4 regions of the Agrobacterium sp. A3-95 genome follow, and region 1 is predicted to be linked to each of the others. Evidence: predicted binding sites of a transcription regulator. Region 1 holds the regulator's gene; each other region holds the start of a gene.
The links. Region 1 encodes LexA, which represses DNA repair genes until DNA is damaged. Its sites were predicted from a motif close to TGTTCNNNNTGTGTTCNG; they were not measured.
Positions count from the first base shown of each region.

Region 2: ACQZ5Y_RS02405 (energy-coupling factor ABC transporter ATP-binding protein) is a predicted target of LexA. The motif match lies at 4,737-4,754, and genes of this name have one in related genera.
Region 3: ACQZ5Y_RS09175 (ImuA family protein) is a predicted target of LexA. The motif match lies at 1,398-1,415, and genes of this name have one in related genera.
Region 4: ACQZ5Y_RS17495 (ImuA family protein) is a predicted target of LexA. The motif match lies at 4,152-4,169, and genes of this name have one in related genera.

Region 1 covers NZ_JBNWDR010000009.1:230,305-236,287, forward strand. Annotated here, with positions in the region: gene ACQZ5Y_RS22170 (ComEC/Rec2 family competence protein) at 1-560, shown strand, start outside; gene ACQZ5Y_RS22175 (glutathione S-transferase family protein) at 577-1,260, opposite strand; gene lexA (transcriptional repressor LexA) at 1,700-2,422, opposite strand; gene ACQZ5Y_RS22185 (VOC family protein) at 2,633-3,514, shown strand; gene kdsA (3-deoxy-8-phosphooctulonate synthase) at 3,514-4,359, shown strand; gene eno (phosphopyruvate hydratase) at 4,507-5,781, shown strand.
Region 2 covers NZ_JBNWDR010000001.1:465,517-471,499, reverse strand. Annotated here, with positions in the region: gene dxs (1-deoxy-D-xylulose-5-phosphate synthase) at 1-454, opposite strand, end outside; gene ACQZ5Y_RS02430 (pirin family protein) at 553-1,476, opposite strand; gene ACQZ5Y_RS02425 (exodeoxyribonuclease VII small subunit) at 1,579-1,833, opposite strand; gene ACQZ5Y_RS02420 (histone deacetylase family protein) at 1,836-2,771, opposite strand; gene ACQZ5Y_RS02415 (biotin transporter BioY) at 2,798-3,361, opposite strand; gene ACQZ5Y_RS02410 (CbiQ family ECF transporter T component) at 3,393-3,998, opposite strand; gene ACQZ5Y_RS02405 (energy-coupling factor ABC transporter ATP-binding protein) at 3,995-4,675, opposite strand; gene ACQZ5Y_RS02400 (winged helix-turn-helix domain-containing protein) at 4,791-5,983, shown strand, end outside.
Region 3 covers NZ_JBNWDR010000002.1:791,992-797,974, forward strand. Annotated here, with positions in the region: gene ACQZ5Y_RS09165 (glycerate kinase type-2 family protein) at 1-866, opposite strand, end outside; gene ACQZ5Y_RS09170 (DUF1304 domain-containing protein) at 871-1,224, opposite strand; gene ACQZ5Y_RS09175 (ImuA family protein) at 1,453-2,217, shown strand; gene ACQZ5Y_RS09180 (Y-family DNA polymerase) at 2,132-3,649, shown strand; gene ACQZ5Y_RS09185 (error-prone DNA polymerase) at 3,646-5,983, shown strand, end outside.
Region 4 covers NZ_JBNWDR010000006.1:269,702-275,684, reverse strand. Annotated here, with positions in the region: gene ACQZ5Y_RS17515 (DUF1349 domain-containing protein) at 670-1,257, shown strand; gene ACQZ5Y_RS17510 (SDR family oxidoreductase) at 1,284-2,042, shown strand; gene ACQZ5Y_RS17505 (SOS response-associated peptidase family protein) at 2,071-2,835, opposite strand; gene ligD (non-homologous end-joining DNA ligase) at 2,895-3,947, opposite strand; gene ACQZ5Y_RS17495 (ImuA family protein) at 4,230-4,982, shown strand; gene ACQZ5Y_RS17490 (Y-family DNA polymerase) at 4,903-5,983, shown strand, end outside.

The DNA of each region.
Region 1 (5,983 bases):
GCTTCGTTTACGGCCAGTGGCAAAGGGCGCTGCTGCTGCCGGAAAAAACCGTGCCGCCAGATTTTATAAATGGTGAGAGCATCGCAAATAATGCTGGTTCTGACTCGAGATCGAAACTGTCGCCGGAAGACATGGCTGTGGTGGTACGCGAGATGACGGCGGCGCTCAAAGGCGCCAAAGCTGGCGTCTTCACCTGCAGGAAAGACATATGGTGCGTAGCGAGCGCCGCAAGCGGAGAGTGGGTCGTCGTTCTGAAAGATGGCCGCTTCGCCGGAAAAGCCTGCGATATTGCCGATATCGTCGTTGTTTCCCGCAGAACCTCTTTTTCGCAGTGCCGCTCGGGTGCACTCCTGCTCAGCCGTGACATCTTGCGGCGTCTCGGTTCTGTGGAAATAGATTTTGCTGACAAGAGGGAGGAGGGTGTGGCGAGCGGGCTGCGCGCCGCAATCGCCGGAACGGACAGGCCCTGGAGCCAGCACCGTTATTACGACTGGAAAAGCGGACGTTTCGACCGTGATCTACCGCAGCCCATCATCCGGCTGCTGGCGGCGTCGCAATGACTGCCGCCAGCATGGATCAACGGGCCTTGGCGCGCAAATCTTCAGTCAATTCGCCGATCTCGCCAACTTCCTCTTCATGACCAGCGTCGCGCCAGCTCTCCTTCAAACCGGCCTCGTACCATTCTTGCATGGCAGGCAGGGTGAGCAGCCGGTCGCAATAGGCTTTCGCTGCTGGCGAAAGATCCGCACTGCCATAGGTCTGGAAACGGAATGCAACCGGGCAGAAGAAAGCATCGACCGCCGTGAACTTTTGACCGGCAAGATATGGCCCGCCGAATTTTGTGAGACCCTCGCTCCACAATGCATCGATCCGCTTTATATCGGCTTTAAGCCCGGCATCGCCGCCCCTTGGTTTGACCCGAATGCCCACCGACATGGGATAGAGATTGCGCAGCGAGGAAAAGCCGGCATGCATCTCACTTGCGGCCGAACGCGACCAGGCCCTTGCATGCTTGTCGCTTGCCCAGACGCCCTGGTGTCTTTCAGCAAGATATTCGACGATCGAAAGCGTTTCCCAAACCGTCATACCCTCGTCGACTAGGCAGGGCACCTTGCCCGTCGGCGAAAAGGAGGAGAAGGAGACGCCTTCGCCGAACGGAATGAGCTTTTCATCAAAGGCGATACCGAGCGTGCGCATCAATACCCACGGCCGCAGCGACCATGAAGAATAGTTCTTGTTGGCTATATAAAGATCGTACATGGCGTATCTCCCGGATATGACGCGTATTTCTACACCTGCCAAGCGTTCACGGAATATCGAAAATTATCCATGGCTCCCATAAACGACGTTGATGAATGGTGATGTGGGGTCGCTGAGAGCGCGCCTTGCGACAAGTCACCCTTTGGTGACCACTAAAACTGACTGCGCAACACGACAGAACAACGTCGCTAAAAAACAGCGGATGTGATCGCTTCGACAATTACAGCGAGCAGCCCATTCGCCACCACGCCCGTAGCGAAACCGAAGCATCTTTATGGAGCAGGAACTCAGTTTAGAAAGGGCAACGCGCATAGGCTGAATGGCGCATATCCTCGTGCACCCGCAAAAGCACGCCACGTTTGGAAACAGCCAAACCCGATATAGGCGCCATCTTCACGATGACGCCTATTGTAAAGTGAATACGTTCGGTTCGATAAGATCAATGGTAGCGGCGGATCAGCCCAACCAGCTTGCCCTGAATTTTCACCCGGTCGGGCCCGAAGATACGGGTCTCATAGGCTGGGTTTGCCGCCTCGAGCGCAATGGAGGCACCCTTGCGGCGGAAGCGCTTCAGCGTGGCTTCCTCGTCATCCACCAGAGCCACAACGATGTCCCCGGGATTGGCAGTGTTGCCGTTGCGGATGATGACTGTGTCGCCGTCGAAAATGCCGGCCTCGATCATCGAATCACCCTTGACCTCAAGCGCGTAATGTTCGCCCGTGCCAAGCATGTCTACTGGCACGGCCACATCATGGGTGTTGTTCTGGATGGCGGAAATCGGCACGCCCGCAGCGATGCGGCCCATGACCGGCACGGTGACAGCCCCGCCCAGATCATTGGCCGGCGTCTTGGGGGCAGGGGCCGGTTCCGGCATTTTGGGCTTGCCAAGGCTGCCTTCGATAACGCTCGGCGAAAAGCCGCGCTGCGGCCTTGCACCCGGCGTATAAGCCTCTGGCAGCTTGATGACTTCCAGCGCCCGAGCTCTATTCGGTAGCCGACGAATGAACCCGCGCTCTTCGAGAGCGGTTATCAGGCGGTGGATGCCGGATTTCGAAGCAAGATCGAGTGCGTCCTTCATTTCATCGAAGGAGGGCGGCACGCCGGACTCTTTCATTCGTTCATGAATGAAGAGAAGCAATTCCTGCTGTTTGCGCGTGAGCATGAGGAAAACACCCTTTAGAATCGTAGTGGAAGTCGTGAAACAAATACAGAACGAACACTATATGTTCCATATGTGTTCTGCAATCCCCTAAAATTTCGTGAAGGTGCCATCTGTTGCTGTGATGATTTGCCTCATAGCACGCAATTGTGCTTTTGTGCGGTCGAAACCGTCCCGGCATGCTCCGGGCGGAAGGCCAGCAGGATACATGTCATGACGAAACCCTATAGCGTTGACCATCTCGTTTTGCCCGTGGAAGTCATAGGCGTCGCCGTGAAGCGCCTCGTCAGTCTTGGCTTTACGGTTGCGCCGGAGGCTCTGCATCCTTTCGGCACCCAAAATGCCTGCGTATTTTTCGCCGACGGCACCTATCTGGAGCCGCTCGCAATTGCTGATCCGGCTAAATATAATGCCTCAATAGAGAGGGGTGATGTGTTCACCGGCAGGGATGTGGCCTTCCGGCAACGGGACGGGCAGGAGGGTTTTTCGGCTCTTGTCGCCAGGACTGAAGACGCCTTGGTTGACCATGAGCGGTTTCGGGCAGCCGGCCTTTCGGCGGGCGATGTTTTCGAGTTTTCGCGGCCTGTTCGGATGCCGGATGGCTCGCAAGGCGAGGCGGCGTTCCGGCTGGCTTTTGCGGCAAGCGGGGCGGCCGCGGATTTCTTTTTGTTCAGTTGTCAACGGCTTCAAGCCCTTCAGGGCGATCGCACCATGCTGGAGCGCCACGCCAATGGTGTCACCGGCCTGAGTGAAATCGTCCTGTTTTCCGGCGGCGACATGAAGGTGGCGGGCCTGATCGAGACAGTGTTTGCCTGTGAAGGCAAATGGTCTCCGGGCGGTGATATGGTTTTTGCGACCGGCAATGCCAGCATCAGATTGACCGGAAAACCGGCTTTCAGCGGGCCGGCCCTGAATGCTCAGGATGGCAACGAAGGCGGATTGCGCGGCGCGGGCATTGTCTTTTCGTCGCACGATCTTGCCGTGACAGAGGCGGTGCTTACTGCTAATGGCGTGTCCTGCGCAAAAGCGGACGGCCGTCTGGTAGTGCCCGCGGCACCCGGTCAGGGCGTTGCCTTCGCCTTCGAGGAAAAATGATGAGCGTTACGAACAATCTTAAAGTCACTGCCGGCGATGGCGCCAGCAAGGTTTCCTTCTCGAATGCCGAGCGGTTTTCGCTGATTGCCGGTCCGTGCCAGATGGAAAGCCGCGAACATGCCTTCATGATCGCTGGCGTCCTGAAGGAGCTTTCCGACAAGCTGGGAATAGGGCTTGTCTACAAGTCCTCTTTCGACAAGGCGAACCGCACTTCGCTTTCCGGAAAACGCGGCATCGGCCTGGATAACGCGATGCAGGTTTTTGCCGATCTCAAAAAGGAATTCGGTTTTCCTGTTCTGACCGACATCCACACGGAAGAGCAATGCGCCATCGTTTCCGAGGTAGTGGACGTGCTGCAGATCCCGGCGTTCCTCAGCCGCCAGACCGATCTTCTCGTTGCTGCCGCCAAAACCGGCCGCGTCATCAACGTCAAGAAAGGCCAGTTTCTGGCGCCCTGGGACATGAAGAACGTGCTTGCCAAGCTCAATGAGAGCGGCAATCCGAATGTGATGTTGTGCGAGCGCGGCGCGTCCTTCGGTTACAACACGCTGGTTTCCGACATGCGCTCGTTGCCGATCATGGCAGCGCTCGGCGCACCTGTCGTGTTCGATGCCACCCATTCGGTGCAGCAACCGGGCGGGCAGGGCGGCTCCACAGGTGGCCAGCGCGAATTCGTCGAGACGTTGGCACGTGCGGCCGTTGCGGTTGGCGTGGCCGGCCTCTTCATCGAGACGCATGAGGATCCGGACAATGCGCCGTCAGACGGCCCTAACATGGTCCATCTGAAGGACATGCCGAAACTGCTCGAAAAGCTTCTGGCTTTCGACGCGATTACGAAAGCCTGATCGGCTGACCGTGACGGCGGGCACTTTTGTGCCAATCGATTTTAATGGCGGGCGGGCCGTTTCCGCTGCCCACCGTCATTGTAATTTCTTCGCCATCGTCTAAGACAGGCGACGGAAAATATCTGTTCCATTCCCAAGGGAGAGACCATGACTGCCATTACCGATATCATCGCGCGCGAAATTCTCGACAGCCGCGGCAATCCGACCGTTGAAGTCGACGTTTATCTCGAAGACGGCTCCATGGGCCGTGCCGCCGTTCCCTCCGGCGCCTCCACCGGCGCGCATGAGGCGGTTGAGCTGCGCGATGGCGGCAAGCGTTATCTCGGCAAGGGCGTGGAAAAGGCGGTCGAAGCCGTCAATACGGAAATCTTCGACGCGATTGGCGGTTTCGACGCTGAAAACCAGATCCAGATCGACCAGATGATGATCGCGCTCGACGGCACGCCGAACAAGTCGCGCATCGGCGCCAACGCCATCCTCGGCGTGTCGCTCGCCGTTGCGAAGGCTGCCGCTGAAGCGTCCGGCCTGCCGCTTTACCGTTATGTCGGCGGCCCGAACGCGCATCTGCTGCCGGTTCCGATGATGAACATCATCAACGGCGGCGCGCATGCCGATAACCCCATCGACTTCCAGGAATTCATGATCCTGCCGGTCGGCGCAGAAAATATTCGCGAAGCCGTGCGCATGGGCTCCGAAGTCTTCCATACGCTGAAAAAAGAACTGTCCGCACAGGGCCACAACACCAATGTCGGCGATGAGGGCGGTTTTGCACCGGGTCTCGAAAGCGCGCCGGCAGCACTCGATTTCATCATGAAGTCGATCGAAAAGGCTGGCTACCGTCCAGGCGACGACATGTTCATCGGTCTCGACTGTGCGGCGACCGAGTTCTTCAAGAACGGCAATTACGTTTATGAAGGCGAAGGCAAGACCCGTTCGCCGATCGAGCAGGCCGAATACCTGGCCGAGCTCGTGGCGAAATATCCGATCATCTCTGTCGAAGACGGCATGGCTGAAGACGACTGGGATGGCTGGAAGGCGCTGACCGATCTCATTGGCAACAAGTGCCAGCTGGTGGGCGACGATCTTTTCGTCACCAACTCCGCCCGCCTTCGCGACGGTATCAAGATGGGTGTCGCCAACTCCATCCTCGTCAAGGTCAACCAGATCGGTTCGCTTTCCGAGACGCTGGACGCAGTCGAAACGGCGCACAAGGCAGGTTACACCGCCGTCATGTCGCACCGTTCGGGCGAAACGGAAGATTCCACCATCGCCGATCTCGCGGTCGCAACCAACTGCGGTCAGATCAAGACCGGCTCGCTTGCCCGTTCCGACCGGCTCGCAAAGTACAACCAGCTTATCCGCATTGAAGAAATGCTGGGCCCGCAGGCTGCTTACGCCGGCCGTTCGATCCTGCGCGGATAATTCGCGTTCGGGTTTCGCGATATGGCCCGCCGCCTGGCGGGCCAGTATCAGGGATGGGCGGTTTATCCGCACTGCTCACTCCCGAGTTGATCCGGGGTTCAGTCAGCCCAGGTCCCTGGGTTGAAAGGACTCTTTTCACGGCGAAGACGCGCTGTGGCTTGATGCAGGATCACGCTCGGCATAACGAACTCTCTCTGATATC
Region 2 (5,983 bases), on a different contig from region 1:
CATCACCGATGACGGCGATAACCTTGCGGTCGCTCTGATCCAGCCCCGCAGCCACCGCCATGCCGAGACCGGCGGAAATGGAGGTGGAGGAATGGCCGGCGCCGAAATCGTCATATTCGCTCTCGGCCCGACGCGTGAAACCGGAAAGCCCGCCTTCCTGGCGCAGCGTGCGGATGCGCTCGCGACGGCCGGTCAGGATCTTGTGCGGATAACATTGGTGGCCGACATCGAAGATCAACCGATCTTCCGGCGTGTTGAACACCTTATGGATGGCAATCGTCAGCTCCACCACGCCCAGACCGGCACCCAGATGCCCGCCGGTGCTCGACACCGCGTCGATCATCTCGTCGCGCAACTCCCTTGCCAGTTCCGGCAGGTCGCGATCGTCGATCTCCTTGAGATCGGATGGAAAATTCACCCGGTCAAGCAATGGGGTCTGTGGCATTCCGGTCAATCGTTCGGCCTTTTCTCGTGTCAGCGGCGGGCACCAGTGCGTCTTTCATATGGAAAGCCAGTAGTTGAGCCCTGCATGTCGTTCACTTCTATAGAATTTCAACCCTCCGGCAAAGGGACAAACTCTTCTTCGTCGCCGGGAACGATATCGAAGCGTCCGGTTCTCCACTCCTGTTTGGCCTGCTCTATGCGTTCTTTTGATGACGAAACGAAGTTCCACCAGATGTAACGGCGCTGGTTGAGTGCCGCACCGCCGAAGATCATGATGTGACAGCCGCCGCTGCCGCTCTGCAATGTGATGTCGTCGCCGGGCCGGAAGACGAGCAACTGGTCGGCGGCAAAAACGTCACCCGCGACATCCAGAGAGCCGGAAAGAATGTAGATCGCCCGTTCCTCATGGTCGGCGGAGAACGGGAATTTCACACCCGGTTCCAGCGTCAGGTCAACGTAAAGCGTGTCGGTAAAAGCCGAAACGGGGGAAGTGAGGCCTTCGAAATCACCGATAACGACCCGGCCGGATGCGCCCTTGATATCGATCAGAGGCATGTCTTCCCGGGCGGTATGGGAAAAAGCCGGAGCGATTTCCTCCATATGATCGGGGAGGGCAAGCCAGGTCTGCAGGCCGGACATGGAAAGCGGATGGCCGCGCAGGTTTTCCGGCGTGCGCTCCGAATGCACGATTCCGCGCCCCGCCGTCATCAGGTTGATGTCGCCGGGCCGGATGACCAGTTCGGTGCCAAGGCTGTCGCGATGCTTGATTTCGCCGTCAAACAGATAGGTAACGGTGGAAAGCCCGATATGCGGATGCGGCTTGACATCCAGCGCCTCGCCCGCCTTCAGGATGGCCGGACCCATGCGGTCGAAAAAGATGAAGGGGCCGACCAGCCGCCGCTGCCGCGTCGGCAGCGCCCGCCGCACGGCGAAGCCGCCAATATCGCTGGTGCGCGGAATGATGAGGTTTTCGATGGCGTCGCAGGCGAAAGCATCACCCGCGACAGGATCGTTGCCGGGAAAGAAGGACATCCGAAGCTCCTCGTATCGTTACACGCAAGCTTACCACGAACGATACGACGTGGGAGCGCCGTAATGTTGAACGCTGTGTCGCCCCCGTTCAACAGGACGTGTTTATTCCCCGTCCAGCGGCTCCACGCCCTGCGGTTTTCCGGCGCGGTCGAGACGGATCTTCTCGATACGCTTTTCGGCGGCGTTCAACAGCGTCTCGCAATGTTTTTTCAGGGCTTCGCCGCGCTCGTAGATGGCGATCGACTCGTCCAGCGCCACGTCTCCGCGCTCCAGGCGTGCGACAATGCTTTCCAGCTCGGCGACGGCCTTTTCGAAGGAATAACCGCTGACATCGGCTGTGTTGGCATTTTCCGTCATTTTCAACCCTTCATCATTCTCAAAATATGCATGGCCGCCGATTCCGCCAGCCCTTCCAGATCATAACCGCCTTCAAGCAGGCTGACGACCCGGTTCGAGGCGTATTTGTCCGCCATTTCCAGCAGCCGCCCCGTCGCCCAGTCGAAATCCTCGCCCACCAGATTGATCTGCGCAAGCGGATCGCGGTGATGCGCGTCGAAACCGGCGGAGATGATGATGAGATCGGGCGAAAAATCGGCAATCGCCGGCAGGACGCGGGATTTGAACGCCTCGCGAAAATACTCGCTGCCGGTATTGGGGGAAAGTGGCGCGTTGACGACATTGTTCTTCACGCCGGTTTCGTTTTTATCGCCGCTCCACGGGTAAAGCGGCATCTGGTGGGTGGAACAGAACAGCACTGACGTGTCGTTCCAGAAGATATCCTGCGTACCGTTGCCGTGATGCACGTCCCAGTCGATGATGGCGACGCGCTCTGCGCCGTGCACCTTCTGGGCGTGACGTGCGGCGATTGCTGCATTGTTGAAGAGACAGAACCCCATGGCCTTTGCGGTTTCCGCATGGTGGCCGGGCGGGCGGGACGCAACGAAGACGTTGTCGGCGGCACCCGTAAACACGTCATCTACCGCCACCATCGCAGCGCCTATGCCGGTCAGCGCCGCCTGCAGGCTTTTCGGCGAGACATAGGTGTCGGCCTCGACGCGGTTGATCTCGCCATCTTCCTCGGGAATCTGGCGCATGACGGACAGCATATGCTCCTCCGGATGCGCCAGAAGCACGGCATCTTCGTTGGCCTGCGGTGCTTGCTTGCGGACCAGTCGCTCGAAATTCGGATGTTCGAGCGCAATGTTCAGAGATCGCAGCCGATCCGGCCGCTCGGGATGGCCTTCCGGCGTGATGTGTTCAAGGAAGATCGGATGTTCGTAAAGACGGGTCGCCATTCTCTAATCCTCCCGAAATAAGCTGATCAAGCGCGCTGCGGCAAAAGCGGATAGCCGACCATCACAGCGCGGCCGGCAAGTGCGGCAAGCACGGCCTTCAACGCATCGCCGGGAATGAAGGCGAGCGAACCCATGAACGCCTTTTCAAACCCGAGCCCGACCACCAGCGCGAGATAGGAGATGCCGAAGGCATAAAGCACGACCACGCCGCCGACGAGGCTTGCGATGAAGAAACCGATACCCTGCGTCAGAGCCGACTGGCCGCGATTGACGAGTTTTTCCGAGAGCATGCCGGTGACGAAAGCGGCAGCAATCCAGCCGATCAGGAAGCCCGTGGTCGGCGTGGTGAAGATGGAAAGGCCGCCGCGTCCGCCTGAGAGGACTGGCAGGCCGATTGCGGCGATGAGGATAGTTAGAAGAACCGCGAGCGTGCCGCGTTTCGCCCCCAGCACGACACCGGCCAGCATGACGCCAAGCGACTGCGCGGTGATGGGCACCGGAATGAAACCAAGCGTGATCGGCGGCAAAAGTCCGAGTGCGATGATGATGGCGGAAAACAGCGAGATCAGCACAAGGTCGCGGGTCGTCATGGCTCGGGAACTCCGGATGGTTGTTTTGCCGTCAGCTTTGGCCTCTGAAACCGCGCGCGTCAATGGCGTCGGCAATGGCATCCGCATCCTTCAACGTCATAATGACGAGCGGCACGATGATCGTGGCCAGCCGAACGGGGAGGCCGCGCGCCCGGTGCGCATCGCGCACGGCATGGTAACGATTGACGATCTCAGGCACGAACCGCACGACGAGCCCGACCGCGAGCCCGATATCGGCCGCCTTGACCAGCCCCAGCCTTTCCAGCGGGGCGGCGGCAAGCGCGATTTCGTCCATGAATTGCGAAATGCTGACGGTGATGGTGACGGCGGTGGCGAGGAGCGCCAGTGCAGTCAGCCGCAAAAGATTGACACTCGCATCGTTTACCGGAAGCAGCAGATAGCTGAAGGCGGCAACGAGGAGAATGGTCAGCATCACCGGGCGTAGCCGCAGGCCGATCTCGCGGAATTGCAGCCGCGTCTCGCGCACAATGGCGGCGGCCACGACGACGGCGCATCCCAGCAAAAGCAGATCGCGGGTGAGAAATAGCGCAATGCTGAAAACCATCAGCGTCACGAGCTTGAGGCGTGGAGAGACGCGGTAGAGCCAGCCCGTGCCTTCGACATGAAGGGACTTCATCGCGACGCAACCTCCAGATAACGTGCCACCGCCTCTTCGGGGTTGGCGTCTGCAACAAGCTCGCCTTCGTGAAAAACCAGTACGCGATCGAAGCCGGAAAGCAGCGGCAGATCGTGGGTGATGACGACAAGCGCCTGCGACAACGCAGCCATTGTCTTTTCAACGATCGCGCGGTTTTTGAGGTCGAGTTGATTGGTCGGTTCATCGAGAATGAGGATTTGCGGTTCAGTGACGAGCAGGGCGGCCAGCGCCGCCAGCTGCAATTCGCCGCCGGAAAGCTCGTGCGCGCGCCGTTCTTCCAGATGAGCGATACCGAGCCGGGCAAGCACGGCCTTGACCCGCGTTTCTGTCTCCGTCTTGCCGATACCGAGTCGCTTGAGGCCGAAGGCGACATCGTCGCGTATGATCGGCAGGATGATCTGGTTCTGCGGATTCTGGAAGATGAAACCGACTGCCTGTAATACCGCTCTCGCATCTTTGACGGTGTCGAGACCGTTCACCGACACCTTGCCGCGCGTCGGCTTTGTCAGACCATTGATCAGCCGCGCAAAGGTGGTCTTGCCCGAGCCGTTGAGGCCGATCACGCCGATACGCCGTTCAGTCAATGTCAGGGACACGGGCTGTAAAGCCTGCCTGCCCTCGAAGGCGACGCCTGCGGTGTCGAAACGGATTTCCAAAATTGATGCATCCCTCTATCGCTTTCCGGTTCTATATCGTGTCATCAACAGAAGTGAAACAAAGAACAAAAAAAGAACATTGCAATCCTGAAAAAGCCGTCATACCTTCTGCTTCATGACGATCAAGGTTTCAAACGAAGCGGCAAGGCGGATTTTTCTGGCGCGGCAGGGGCTTTGCTCTCCGCCCGGAAAGGCGCTTTCCAAGGATGGCCTGCTGCAGCTCATTACCGATATCGGTTTCGTGCAGGTGGACAGTATCGGCACGGTGGAGCGCGCCCATCACCAGATAATATTCTCCCGAAACCAGACCTACAGGCGCGAACATCTGACAGCACTGCTGGAAAAGGACCGCGCGCTGTTCGAGCACTGGACGCATGATGCCTCCATCGTGCCGACCGAATTTTACCCCTATTGGAAGCACCGCTTCCGCCGCCGCGAGCCGATCATTCAGGAGCGCTGGCGCAAATGGCATGGTGAGGGGTTTGATGCGGCTTTCGCCGAGACGCTGGAGCGCATCGCCGCCACGGGTCCGGTTCTGGCGCGTGAGTTGAAGGAGGAGGGGCATCAGTCCGGCGGCTGGTGGAACTGGCATCCTTCCAAGACCGCACTCGAATATCTGTGGCACACCGGCAAGCTTGCCATATCCGGCCGCGTGAATTTTCAGAAGGTCTATGATCTGGCGGAGCGGGTCATTCCCGGCGAGCACCACGAAAGCGAAGTGGAGCATACGCAATTTGTCGACTGGGCCTGCCGGCAGGCGCTCACCCGGCTGGGTTTTGCCACCCATGGCGAAATCGCCGCCTTTTTTGATCTCGTTACCCCGCAGGAGGCGAGGGACTGGGTCAAGAGCCACCGTGACGAACTGTGCGAGGTCTCGCTTCTCGCGAGCGATGGCGGTGCTGCCCGTCCGTCCTATGCTTTTGCGGATTTCAGCGCCGATGTCGCCAACCTGCCGGAGCCGTCGTCCCGCGTCCGTGTGCTGAGCCCCTTCGATCCGCTGTTGCGCGACCGCAACCGCACGGAGCGGCTGTTTGGCTTCTATTACCGTATCGAGGTCTTCGTACCCGAGCCGAAACGGCAATATGGCTATTACGTCTTCCCGCTTCTGGAAGGCGACCGGCTGATCGGCCGTATCGACATGAAGGCAGACCGCAAGCGCAGCACGCTGGATGTGCGCCGCCTGTGGCTGGAACCGGGCGTGCGCGCCTCAGCAGGAAGGCTCGAGAAACTAGACGCGGAATTGTCGCGGCTTGCGAAGTTTACGGGGGTGGAGAGTGTGAATTATCTGGAGGGGTGGCGGGATGTGTA
Region 3 (5,983 bases), on a different contig from region 1:
GCGCCGACATCCTTTGACTCGCCCTCCAGCGAATCCCCGAGGATGAGCGGCGTAAGGCCAAGCTTCACCGCCTCGTCCGCCGCCGCCTGTAGGGCGAGCGAGGGTGTCGCGATCAGCCTGATGTCCTCTTCTATATCGCCTGCCTTCGGCGTTTCCTCGCCCTTTTCCAACACTTTGCGCACATTCTCGGGAAGATCGAGCGCATAACGGGAGACGATTTCCCGCACATTGTTGATATCGCTCGGATCGGCAACCGTGGGGCCGGAAGCGATTTCGGAGGGATCGTCGCCCGGTACGTCTGAAATCAACAGCGAAACCACTCTGGCCGGTTTGGCGGCCAGCGCCAGTCGCCCGCCTTTGATGCGGGAGAGGTGCTTGCGCACGGCATTCATCTCGGAAATCGTCGCACCGCTGGCAAGAAGTGCGCGGTTGACGGCCATCTTGTCCGCAAGCGTCATGCCTTCGGCGGGTGCGACCATCAGTGCCGAACCGCCGCCGGAAATTAGCGCGATCACCATGTCGTCTGCAGTCAGCCCTTCAACGGAGGCAAGAATGCGTCTTGCCGCTTCCGCACTCATGTCGTCGGGCACGGGATGGGAGGCCTCGATGATTTCGATGCGCCCGGCCGGAACGGCATGACCGTAACGGGTTACGACGATACCGGAGAGGTTCACATCCGCCCAGGCCTTATCAAGCGCTGCGGCCATGGCAGCCGAGGCCTTGCCCGCGCCGACCACCACGCACCTGCCCTTGGGCGGGGAAGGAAGATGATGTTGCAGCACCTTTGCGGGATCGGCACTCGCCACTGCCGCCATAAATATGCGGTTGAGGGCGTCTTTTGCGCGGAGATCGTTCCATGCGGTCATATGTTCATACTCCGATCCAGAGGAAGCCGAGCGCAAACAATGCCGGCAAAGCCTGAATGAACAGGATTTTCATATTGGCGGTAATGGCGCCGAAAATGCCGGCTACCAGGACGCAGGTGAGGAAGAAGACCTTGAAACTCAGTCCTTCATCGCCCTGCGTGAGCCCATAGATCAATCCGGCTGCCAGAAAACCATTGTAAAGCCCCTGATTGGCGGCAAGCACCTTCGTCTGTCGCGCAAAATCCGCAGAGAGGCCGAAGGCCTTGCGGCCGGCCGGCTTTTCCCACAGCAGCATTTCCAGAATGGTGATGTAAACATGGATGGCCGCAACCACGGTAATCAGAATGCTGGCGATCATCGGCGTTTCCTCCAAACCCTGATGTCCGGCGCGTCAATTATCCGCAAAAAGGGAAAGGCCGACCGGATAATCCGTTTTAACGGTGGTAAACATGGCCGCAAGGCCATAATCCCTCTCTTCCTGCGCAAACCTGTTGAAGAACCGCACGGCATTGCTTGACTCTTTGCTGAAATAAGAACAAAACAGGAACAATAAAACTGAAAAACCGGAATTGAAACCTGTCATGCCATGCAAAAGCGCGCGGAACAGTTGCTCGTTGTCGAAGAGCTGCGTGAAAGGCTGGAAAGGATCGGTGGCGGTCCTCACCGCCTGCACGAGGCCTTGCCTTTCGGCGTGGATGCCATCGATCACCATTTGCCTGGAGGCGGGCTGAAGCTCGGTTGCCTGCATGAGGTGAGCGGCGGCGGCAATGGTGCCGCCGATGGTGCGGCAGCGGCGCTTTTTGCGGCCGGTGTGGCAGCAAGGCTGTCCGGCAAGGTCTTATGGTGTGTCACCCGCAGGGATCTGTTCATGCCGGGATTGACGCAGGCGGGCCTGTCGCAGAACCGGGTCATCATCGTCGAATGCCGCGATGAGAAAGGCGTGCTCGACTGTTTCGAGGAAGGCTTGCGCTGCAACGGTTTTGGCGCCGTGATGGGCGAGCTTGCGAAGTTGCCGATGAATGCCTCGCGACGGTTGCAACTGGCGGCGGAAACCTCTGGTGTCACGGGCATCGCCATCCGCCGCTTCCGGCGCCCGGCCGATGCGGCGTTGTTTGGCGAGCCGACGGCCGCTGTCACCCGCTGGCGTGTCTCTGTCCGGCCATCTTCGCCCCTGCCGGTGCCGGGGGTGGGCAGGCCACGCTGGTTTCTGGAACTTTTGCGATGTCGCGGCGGCGAAAGCGCTGCATTTGAAGTGGAAGCCTGTGATGCAAAGGGTCGTCTCGCTTTACCTGCCGACATGGTCGACGGATCGCTACCGGCGTCTTTCGGGGCAGAACGTGCCGCCGGTTGAAAAGCCGCTGGTCATGATCGGCCATCAGGGCAGCCGCCGCCTGGTGCTGGCGCTGAACAAGGCAGCAAAGGCGGCGGGCATCCGGCCCGGTACACCCGTCAGCAAGGCGCAGGCTTTGGTGCCGGGTCTCGTTGTCGAGGATCTGGATGCGGCGGCGGATGCCCGCGCCCTGCAACAGCTCGCTTTTCATTTCCTGCGTATCTATGCCCCAATCGTCGCCGCAGATCCGCCTGATGGGCTGGTGCTGGATACGGCAGGTGCGGACCATCTGCACGGCAATGAGACGCTGATGTTGAGCGGCATGGTGAACCGCCTGCATGCCGCAGGCTTCGCCGCCCGCGCTGCCATTGCCGATAGCTGGGGGGCGGCCCATGCGCTTGCCCGGTTTGGCCGTAAGGAGATCAGCATCGTATCGCCGGGCGGGCAGCGGGCGGCGATCAGCGAGCTGCCGCTGGCGGCGCTCAGGCTGGAGGAGCGTATCGTTTCCGGATTGAAGGTGCTCGGTTTTCGCACCATAGGCGAACTTGCCGAGGCTCCACGGGCGCCGTTGACCCTGCGTTTCGGCCCGGAAGTGGTCAGGCGGCTTACCCAGGCTTTCGGCGAGACTGGCGAACCTATCGAGCCGGTGCGCATTGCCGAACTGGTGGAGGTGCGCCGCGCCTTTCCCGAGCCGATCGCGGCGGCGGAGACAATTGCCCGCTATGTGCAAAAGCTGGTTGCTGAGCTTTGCGTCTCGCTGGAAAAGCGCGGCCTTGGCGCACGTCGCGTCGATCTGGTGCTGCACCGGGTGGATAGCGGCTTGCAGGCCGTGCGGGCCGGCACCTCCAGACCGGTGCGTGATGCCAAACAGCTTGTCCGGCTTCTGACCGACCGGATCGACACCATCGATCCCGGCTTTGGCATCGAGATGATGGTGCTGACCGCCACCCATGCCGAGCCGCTTATCGCCGCGCAGGCCCGGTCCTCGCTTCTGGAGGAAGGGCGTGCGGAAATCGCCGATACGGTCGATGTCATCCTCAATCGTGGCCACAGGGTCTATCGTTATGCGGCGGTGGCAAGCGACGTGCCGGAACGTTCTCTTGCCAGCGTTGCGGCGCTGGCACCTGAGGATACGCTCGGCTGGCCTTGCCACTGGCCGCGCCCGGTCAGGCTTTTTGCAAGGCCGGAACCCATCGAAACTCTGGCGCTGCTTCCAGATCATCCGCCGCGTTATTTCATCTGGAAAGGCGTGCGCCATAATGTGCGGCGCGCTGATGGGCCGGAACGGGTGTTTGGCGAATGGTGGAAACGCGACCGCGAAAAGGCCGCCGTGCGCGATTATTTCACTGTCGAAAACGAAAGCGGCGAGCGTTTCTGGATTTTCCGCTCCGGTGATGGCGAACATACCGAGACGGGCTCGCAGGGCTGGTTCATCCATGGGGTCTTCGCATGAGCACGCCGCGCTATGCCGAGCTTCAGGTGACCACGCATTTCTCCTTCCTGCGCGGTGCAAGTTCCTGTGATGAACTGTTCGAACAGGCAAAAAATCTCGGTATCGAGGCACTCGGCATCGTCGATCGCAATAGCCTTGCGGCCATTCCCCGCGCTTATGAAGCGGCCGATAATCATGGCATCCGGCTCGTCATCGGCTGCCGGCTCGATCTGGATGACGATCTTTCCGTGCTTGTCTATCCCATGGATCGCCCGGCTTACGGGCGGCTTTGCCGGCTGCTTTCCGTCGGCAAGAAGAGGGGTGGCAAGGGTAAGTGTCGGCTCACATGGGACGATCTCGTAGCTTATGGCGAAGGCCTTATCGTGGTGCTGCTCGCCGATCTGGCTGACGATCTCTGCGCGCTTCGCCTGCGCCGGTTGAAAGCTGCTTTTGCTGACCGGGCCTATATGGCGCTGAGCCTGCGAAGACGACCCAACGACCAGATGCGGCTTTTCGAATTGTCGAATATGGCTGCAGCCGCTGATGTGCCGACTGTTGTTACCAATGACGTGCTGTTTCATGTGCCCGAGCGGCGCATGCTGCAGGATGTCGTTACCTGCATCCGGCACAATTGCACCATTGACGAGGCGGGTTTCCGGCGCGAGCGGCATGCCGACCGCTATATGAAGCCGCCTCAGGAAATGCACCGGCTGTTTGCCCGCTACCCGGAAGCACTGGTCCGCAGCCTCGAAATCGCGAAGCGTTGCACCTTTTCGCTGAAGGAGCTGGTCTATCAATATCCTGAAGAGCGCAGCCTGCCGGGGCTGACGGCGCAACAGGCGTTGGAAAAGCTCGTCTGGGAAGCGGTGCCGGGGCGTTATCCGGATGGTCTGCCGGAGAAGGTCGAAAAGGCACTGCATCATGAGTTGGATGTTGTCGGCAGATTGCAATATGCGCCCTATTTCCTGACCGTGAGTGCTATCGTCCGACAGGCTCGCAAAATGGATATCTTGTGCCAAGGACGCGGTTCTGCGGCAAACTCGGTTATCTGTTTTGTACTTGGTATCACTGCCATTGATCCTGCTCGTTTCAGCAATCTCGTCTTTGAACGTTTCGTTTCCGAAAACCGGGGTGAACCGCCTGATATCGATGTGGATTTCGAGCATCAGCGGCGTGAGGAAATTATTCAATGGGTCTACAAAACCTATGGCCACGATAAAGCCGCGCTTTGTTCAGTCGTTACCCGCTATCGTGGTCGAGGGGCATTGCGAGATGTTGGTAAAGTACTAGGTCTGCCAGAAGATCTGACCAAACTTCTATCCTCGCAGGTCTGGCGCTGGAGCGAGGGCGTTGGCGAAAAACAGGTCAAGGAATTGAACCTCAATACAGAGGATCGTCGCCTGCAACTCGCTTTTGAATTAGCCAACCAGCTTGTTGGCACGCCACGCCATCACAGTCAGCATCCCGGCGGCTTCGTGCTTTCCCATGATCGGTTAGATGAGCTCGTCCCGATTGAACCAGCTGCCATGAACGATCGACAGATCATCGAATGGGATAAGGATGATATCGATATCGTGCGGTTCATGAAAATGGATTGCTTAGCGCTTGGAATGCTCTCCTGCATGAAGCGTGGCTTCGATCTGTTGGAAGCGCGTACTGGAGAGAAATACGATCTCGCTGCGATGCCGCCGAATGATCCTGCAACATTTGCAATGATTCAAAAGGCAGACACGCTAGGCACTTTCCAGATCGAAAGTCGGGCGCAGATGTCAATGTTGCCCCGTTTGAAGCCCGTCGAATTTTACGATCTTGTAATTCAGGTCGCTATCGTTCGTCCCGGTCCCATTCAGGGAGATATGGTCCATCCATATTTGCGGCGCCGTCAGGGAAAAGAGCCCGTTCGATATGAAAAACCAGAGCTTAAAAATATTCTCGAAAAGACGCTGGGTGTCCCGCTATTCCAAGAGCAGGCCATGAAGATTGCCATCGACTGCGCCGGTTTTTCTCCCGGCAAGGCGGACCAGTTGCGCCGCGCGATGGCGACTTTCAAGAATGTCGGCACGATCTCCAAGTTCCAGCAGGATTTGATCGATGGCATGGTGGAACGCGGCTATGACGAGGACTTCGCCAAACGCATCTTCAAACAGCTAGAAGGGTTCGGCAGTTATGGTTTCCCGGAAAGCCACGCGGCGTCCTTCGCGCTGATTGCCTATGCTTCCGCATGGCTGAAGTGCCATCATCCGGATATTTTCTGTGCCTCGCTTCTGAATTCGCAGCCCATGGGCTTTTACGCCCCGGCGCAGATCGTGCGCGATGCGCGCGATCATGGGGTGGAGGTTCGCCCGGTTTGCGTCA
Region 4 (5,983 bases), on a different contig from region 1:
TTTGCGTGGCATAGTTTATGCCAGAGGGGTGACGAACATGTCTGGCAATCTTCGCAATACATTGTCCTTCACGCAGCGCGTCGCGACTATGGCCGCGGGATCTTTTTGGGCACTGACTCATTCTCGATGATGTTTCGGATTCAATTGGTGTGATTTTCGAAGGAGAATCAGCGCCATGCGAGCCCAGTTTCGACTTCCGACCTGATCCCGGCCGGTTTGAACGTTGAATCGGTGCATGATGCCACCGACGCGATCGTTGTCACTGCGTCCGCCGGGTCAACGGACTCCATATGTCCCCACTGCGGGACCGTTTCCCTCCGGTGATCGGTGATCTGCCGTGTATGGCTCGACGGATCGAATTGCATCTGACCGTCAGGCGCTTTGTCTATAGTGCTACCAACTGCCATCGAAAGATTTTTGCCGAGCGCTTCGGTGACGGTGTGGCCTCACGCTCCCTAACGAACTTCACTGCCTCAAGCTTGTACTCGCGGCTGGACTTGCTTCATTGCATTTATGCACTCCAGTTTCGTTGGAAGCACCTTAACTTGGTGTCCACGAAACTGGCAGCAGGCCAACACTCACTTTACCGAGTTTATGATCACGGGTATCCGTTGAGTCGGGCAATAGCCCCACCAGCAGTGATGCAAGGGCAATTCCGGAGACAGTGCCGTGGACGTTAATCTCAAAGAAGCCGAGTGGCTGAATAAACCTGTAGTGTGGGAAGCCACCGAGACGGGTCTCTCTTTAACCACCGAAGCAAACACTGACTTCTGGCGTGAAACGCATTACGGCTTCACGCGCGACAGTGGCCATTTCCTAGGCGTAACGGTCGTGGATGGTTTCACAGCGAGTGTCCGTGTCCAAGGCGAATTCCGGTCTCTCTACGATCAGGCCGGTCTTATGGTGCGCATTGATGAAAATCGATGGGTGAAGTCAGGCGTTGAGTTTACAGATGGCGAACGGTTTCTCAGCACAGTCATCACCGATGGAAAATCCGACTGGTCAGTGTCCCAGCCCTTCAAGGAACTTGAAGATTTCTATATCCGGATTACATTGAAGGAAGGCACGATGCGTATTCAGGCATCCTCCAATGGGAGCATATGGCCGTTGCTGCGGCTTGCTCCGTTTCCTAAAGTTCCCCATTATTTCGTTGGGTTGACTGCATGTACGCCTGAGCGTGGCGGACTGGATGTCCGGTTTTCGGAGTTTTCAGTCGGTGCGGCGATCACTACCGATCTCCACGACCTGTCTAGCTAGCAGCTATTTAAGAGAGTTCTTCGCAAATGCCGTCTCGATCTATCGTCCTTGTAACAGGTGCCAGCAAAGGGATAGGTGCAGCAACTGCAATTGCGTTTGCGCGGGCAGGATACGATGTGTGTGTGAACTATCACTCCGACGCTGAAGGCGCATCTGCGACGGCCGAGCGTTGCGAGGCCGAAGGCGCGAAGGCAATCGCTGTTGGCGCTGATGTCTCGGATCGCAACGCGGTAAAAAATCTCTTCCGCACTTGCGATGAATTACTCGGCCCGATCGACTGCCTTGTTAATAATGCCGGGATCATCGGAGGAACGTCCACGCTCGAAAGTTTGACCGAGGGTGCCCTGCAAGCCACTTTCGCGACCAACCTTTTTGGCACGATTTATTGCCTCCAGGAAGCGATAGAGCGGATGGCGTCCGATCGTGGTGGTGCGGGTGGCTCGATTGTCAACATGTCGTCCCTCGCGGCGACGCTTGGTAGTCCAGGGGAATATGTGCATTATGCGGCTTCCAAAGGCGCGGTGGAAACACTGACGATCGGTGCCGGCAAGGAGCTTGGTTCCGTTGGAGTTCGCGTGAACGCGATCCGCGTAGGCACGACGGCGACAGATATCCACGCGCGTGAGGGCAACCCAGATCGACCCGGGAAAGTTGCGCGTGCCACCCCGTTGGGGCGCATAGCCGAGCCGGAAGACATCGCAGATGCGGCGATCTGGCTCGCGTCACCAATGGCCAGATTTATTACCGGGACGATATTGACCGTTGCTGGCGGAATCGCACCGTGAACGCACTCACGGTCAGACACGACACAAATCAGTCTTGGCCAACCGGTTCGCCCGATTTCGACACGACGGTGGACCCGTACGGTTCTCGCGACGAAATAATCAACGCATCGTTCTGAAGCGGGCGGACAAGATGTTTTGCCTCGTCCCACGGCGCCCGCATCCAGATGTCCGTGTCCTCCTTCGTCAGCAACAGAACCGGCATGGCTTTCTCATGGATCGGTTTCACGAGATCGTTGGGATCCGTGGTCAGAAAACCATAGAGGTCGTCGATCGTGAGTCCGTCCCGAACCTTCCGGACGCTCTTCCATTGCGGCACATGGATGCCGGCAAAAAACATCAGGGATTTCTCGTCATCGCGGGCAAACCAGGCATTGGGCACATTGCCGCCTTCCTCTCTGCTCGCCGGATCGGGTTCGGCAAAGCTGGTGACTGGGACAAGGCATCTGTGTTCGACGTCGAACCATCGCGTCCAATGCGGGAAATTGAGCTTACGCACGTTTGTCGTGCCGCGGTCGGCCTCCATGCGGATCAGCTCCTCGAGATCAAATGGCTTGCCCTTGGCCGCGAGCTTCTCGGCCTTGGCTTTGGCCGCTTTCTCCAAGGCGAAGCGAGGGGACGGTAATCCCCATCGCGCATGCACAAGCTGCTTCTTGCCTTCCGCCGTGTTGCGCACGATCGGCCCCATTTGGTCCGGGTTCATCTGATAGGCTGGCATTAGGTTGATCAGGCTTTCGGCGTCCTGGGCCCATTTCGAGACCCAGTCCTTGTCTTCCATCCGATAAAGGTTGCACATGCTGGAAAGCCCTCCGCTTAAAGCAGATGCGGTGTGTTCACGGCATCGCGCCTACTTCGCTACTGGAGCCTGTAAACGTCGGCATTGTCTTGTCGTTCCCGCAATCCCTTGTAGGAAGCATGGCGTAGCTTGCCGTCCGCCGTCCAGGCCCGAAACTCGATCTCGGCAATCAAAGTCGGCTCGACCCAAACGATGTCTGCCTTTTCGGCATATGGAACAGGCGGCTGTTTCCGTTTCCAGCGCAGCCTGTCGATCATCTTGCGCAGCCTGTTCATCTCGGCTTGCCTGAAGCCCGTCCCGACGTTCCCGACATGAACGAGCTCGTCACCGCGATAGGCAGCAAGCACCAGAGAGCCGAAGCCGTCGGGAGATGCCGTCGATGGCTCGTAGCCAACAACCATGAAGGCTTCGCTCTTAACGCACTTGATCTTGACCCAGTCGCCGGTCCGGCCGGAGCGATAGGGTTGATCCAATTGCTTGCCGACGATGCCCTCGAGGCCAAGGCTGCCAACGTGTTCCAGCAGGATCGCGGGATCGGCGTCAATGGTTTCCGAAAGGCGGATCGCGCCGTCGTGCCCGTTCAGCGTATCCTCGAGAAGATGCCGGCGCGAACGGTACTCCACGTTGCGCAGGTCATGGCCGTCGAGATAAATAAGATCGAACGCGTAGAGGATGGCGTCCGAAGCTCGGTTGCCAGCCGTCTTTCCAGACGCACCCAACGATTTCTGCAGCAGCCCGAAATCCGGCCGCCCTTCATCGTCAAGCACAACCGCCTCGCCATCAATGATCATCGTTGCCGGACCAAGCGCCCGGGCAGCCTGCTCGATCGCCGGAAACCGGTGCGTCCAGTCATGGCCACCACGCGTGAGGATGCGGACCCCTGTCGGCTCGATATGGATAGCGAGGCGATAGCCATCCCATTTCAGCTCCCAGCTCCATTGGTCGCCTTGTGGAGGGTGCGCCTTCAATTGGGCGAGCGCCGGCTCGACGCGATCGGGCATCGGATCAAACAGCAGCTGTGGCTGTGCGGGATTGCGCTTCCGACGCGGCTTTGACCGTAGCGGAGCTTCGGTATCACGAAGGAGCGGCTTTGATCTCGGTGGCTTCGTCATGCAAACGAGTTCAGCACGAAAACCTTAAGAAGATTGTGACGCCGTTCATCTATCCCCGCTATCCACCGTTTTGAACCCGACGGACGCCAGGGCTGCAAAAATTTCTGTTTCCCCTTACCTCCTTGAATCCTTTTCGAATCTTCGACTTTGCTAATACTGGGATAATATTCCTCAACCATGTGGTGCTTGACTCTTTTGCATTACGAGAACAAACAATGAACATATAGCCCGTACGACATAATGTCGATCCTTTGAACACGACCTTGAAGGGAGCCGTGAACGATGACTGCTGCCCGTCAGAGGGTGATTTGCGACTTGCGAGACCGCATCGCGTCGATGGAAGGGGTATCCGCGAAGCGGGCCGGAACACTTTCTTTTGGCGTTTCCGAGATCGATGCGGCCTTGCCCGGCGGGGGCCTCGCCTATGGCGCGCTGCACGAGTTTGCAGGCGGTGGCTCCGGTACTGTCGATGGTGCGGCGGCCGCCCTTTGTGTTGCCGGCATTGCCGCAAGAACAAAAGGCCCCGTCATCTGGTGTCTGACGCGGCCGGATCTTTTTTTTCCAGCTCTTGCCCATGTGGGTCTGCATCCCGACCGCGTCATCTTTGTTGAATCCGACAAGGAAGAGGATGTGCTGGCCAATATGGAGGAGGGCCTTTCCTTCGGCGGACTTGGTGCCGTCGTCGGTGAACTTGTTCGCCTGCCTATGGTCAGTTCCCGCCGCCTGCAGCTTGCAGCCGAGCGAACCGGAACCATGGCGCTCGCGGTCCGCCGATGGCGGCGACAGACGGAGGCCAATGACTTTGGGCAGCCGACGGCCTCGACCACGCGGTGGCGTGTCAGCGTGATGCCGTCAGAGGAGTTGCCGGTACCGGGGGTGGGCAGGCCTCAATGGTTTCTGGAATTGATGCGCGTGAAAGCGGGTGAGTGTGCTGAGTTTCTCGTGAGGGCGTGCGATGACAAGGGTCGTCTCGATCTATCTTCCGGATCTGCCGACGGATCGCATTCGTCGGGCCGATCCGTCTATTCCGCCTGAACAGCCAATCGCCGTGATCGCGAGAAGCGGTTCGAAGCGATGGGTGTCTGCCGCCGATCCGGCTGCCAGAAAGGCGGGCGTGCATGCCGGCATGGCGGCGGCAAAGGCGCAGTCGCTGTTTCGCGGCCTGATGCTGGTTGACGCAGATTCGCAAGCCGATCAAGCCGCGCTCGAGCGCATCACGCTCTGGGCGCTGACGATCTATTCGCCGATCGTCGCCGTCGACGGGATTGATGGTATCGTCATGGATACGGAAGGCGCCGATCATCTGCAGGGTGGTGAACTGCCGATGGTGACAAAGATCGCCAACCAGTTTCTTGCCCGAAAACTGACGGCGCGCGTGGCGGTTGCCGACAGCTGGGGTGCTGCCCATGCTTGCGCCCGCGCAATCAATTGCGAAACGATTGTCGTTCCTCCGGGCGAGACGGCCCATGCCGTCAAAAAACTGCCGATTTCGCTTCTGCGCCTGCCGTCAAAGATCGTCTCTGATCTGCGCATTCTCGGTTTCCAGACAATCGGCGAGCTTGCCAACACCCCGCGGGCCCCGCTGACATTGCGCTTCGGTCCGGAGGTCGGCCGCCGTCTCGACCAGATGCTCTGTCGTGTCGCTGAGCCGATCGAACCGATCCGGACCGCAGAGCTGGTTGAAGTCTCCAAGGCCTTTGCCGAACCGATCGGGGCTGCGGAAACAATCAATAAATATGTTGGCCGTCTGGTCGTCCAACTCGTTGACGAACTCCAGAAGCGCGGGCTTGGCATTCGCCGTGCCGACCTGATCGTCGAGAAGGTCGATGGCACGAGACAGGCCATCCGCGCCGGAACCGCCAGGCCCGCCCGAGATGTCGCCTGGCTGACAAAACTGTTTCGGGACCGGACGGAAAAGATCGAGCCGGGCTTCGGGATCGAAAAGCTGATCCTGCTCGCCGTGATAGCCGAGCCTCTCGAGGAGGCTCAGAAAGCCTCTGCTCTGGTCGAGGATGACGTCACCGATGTCACGCCGC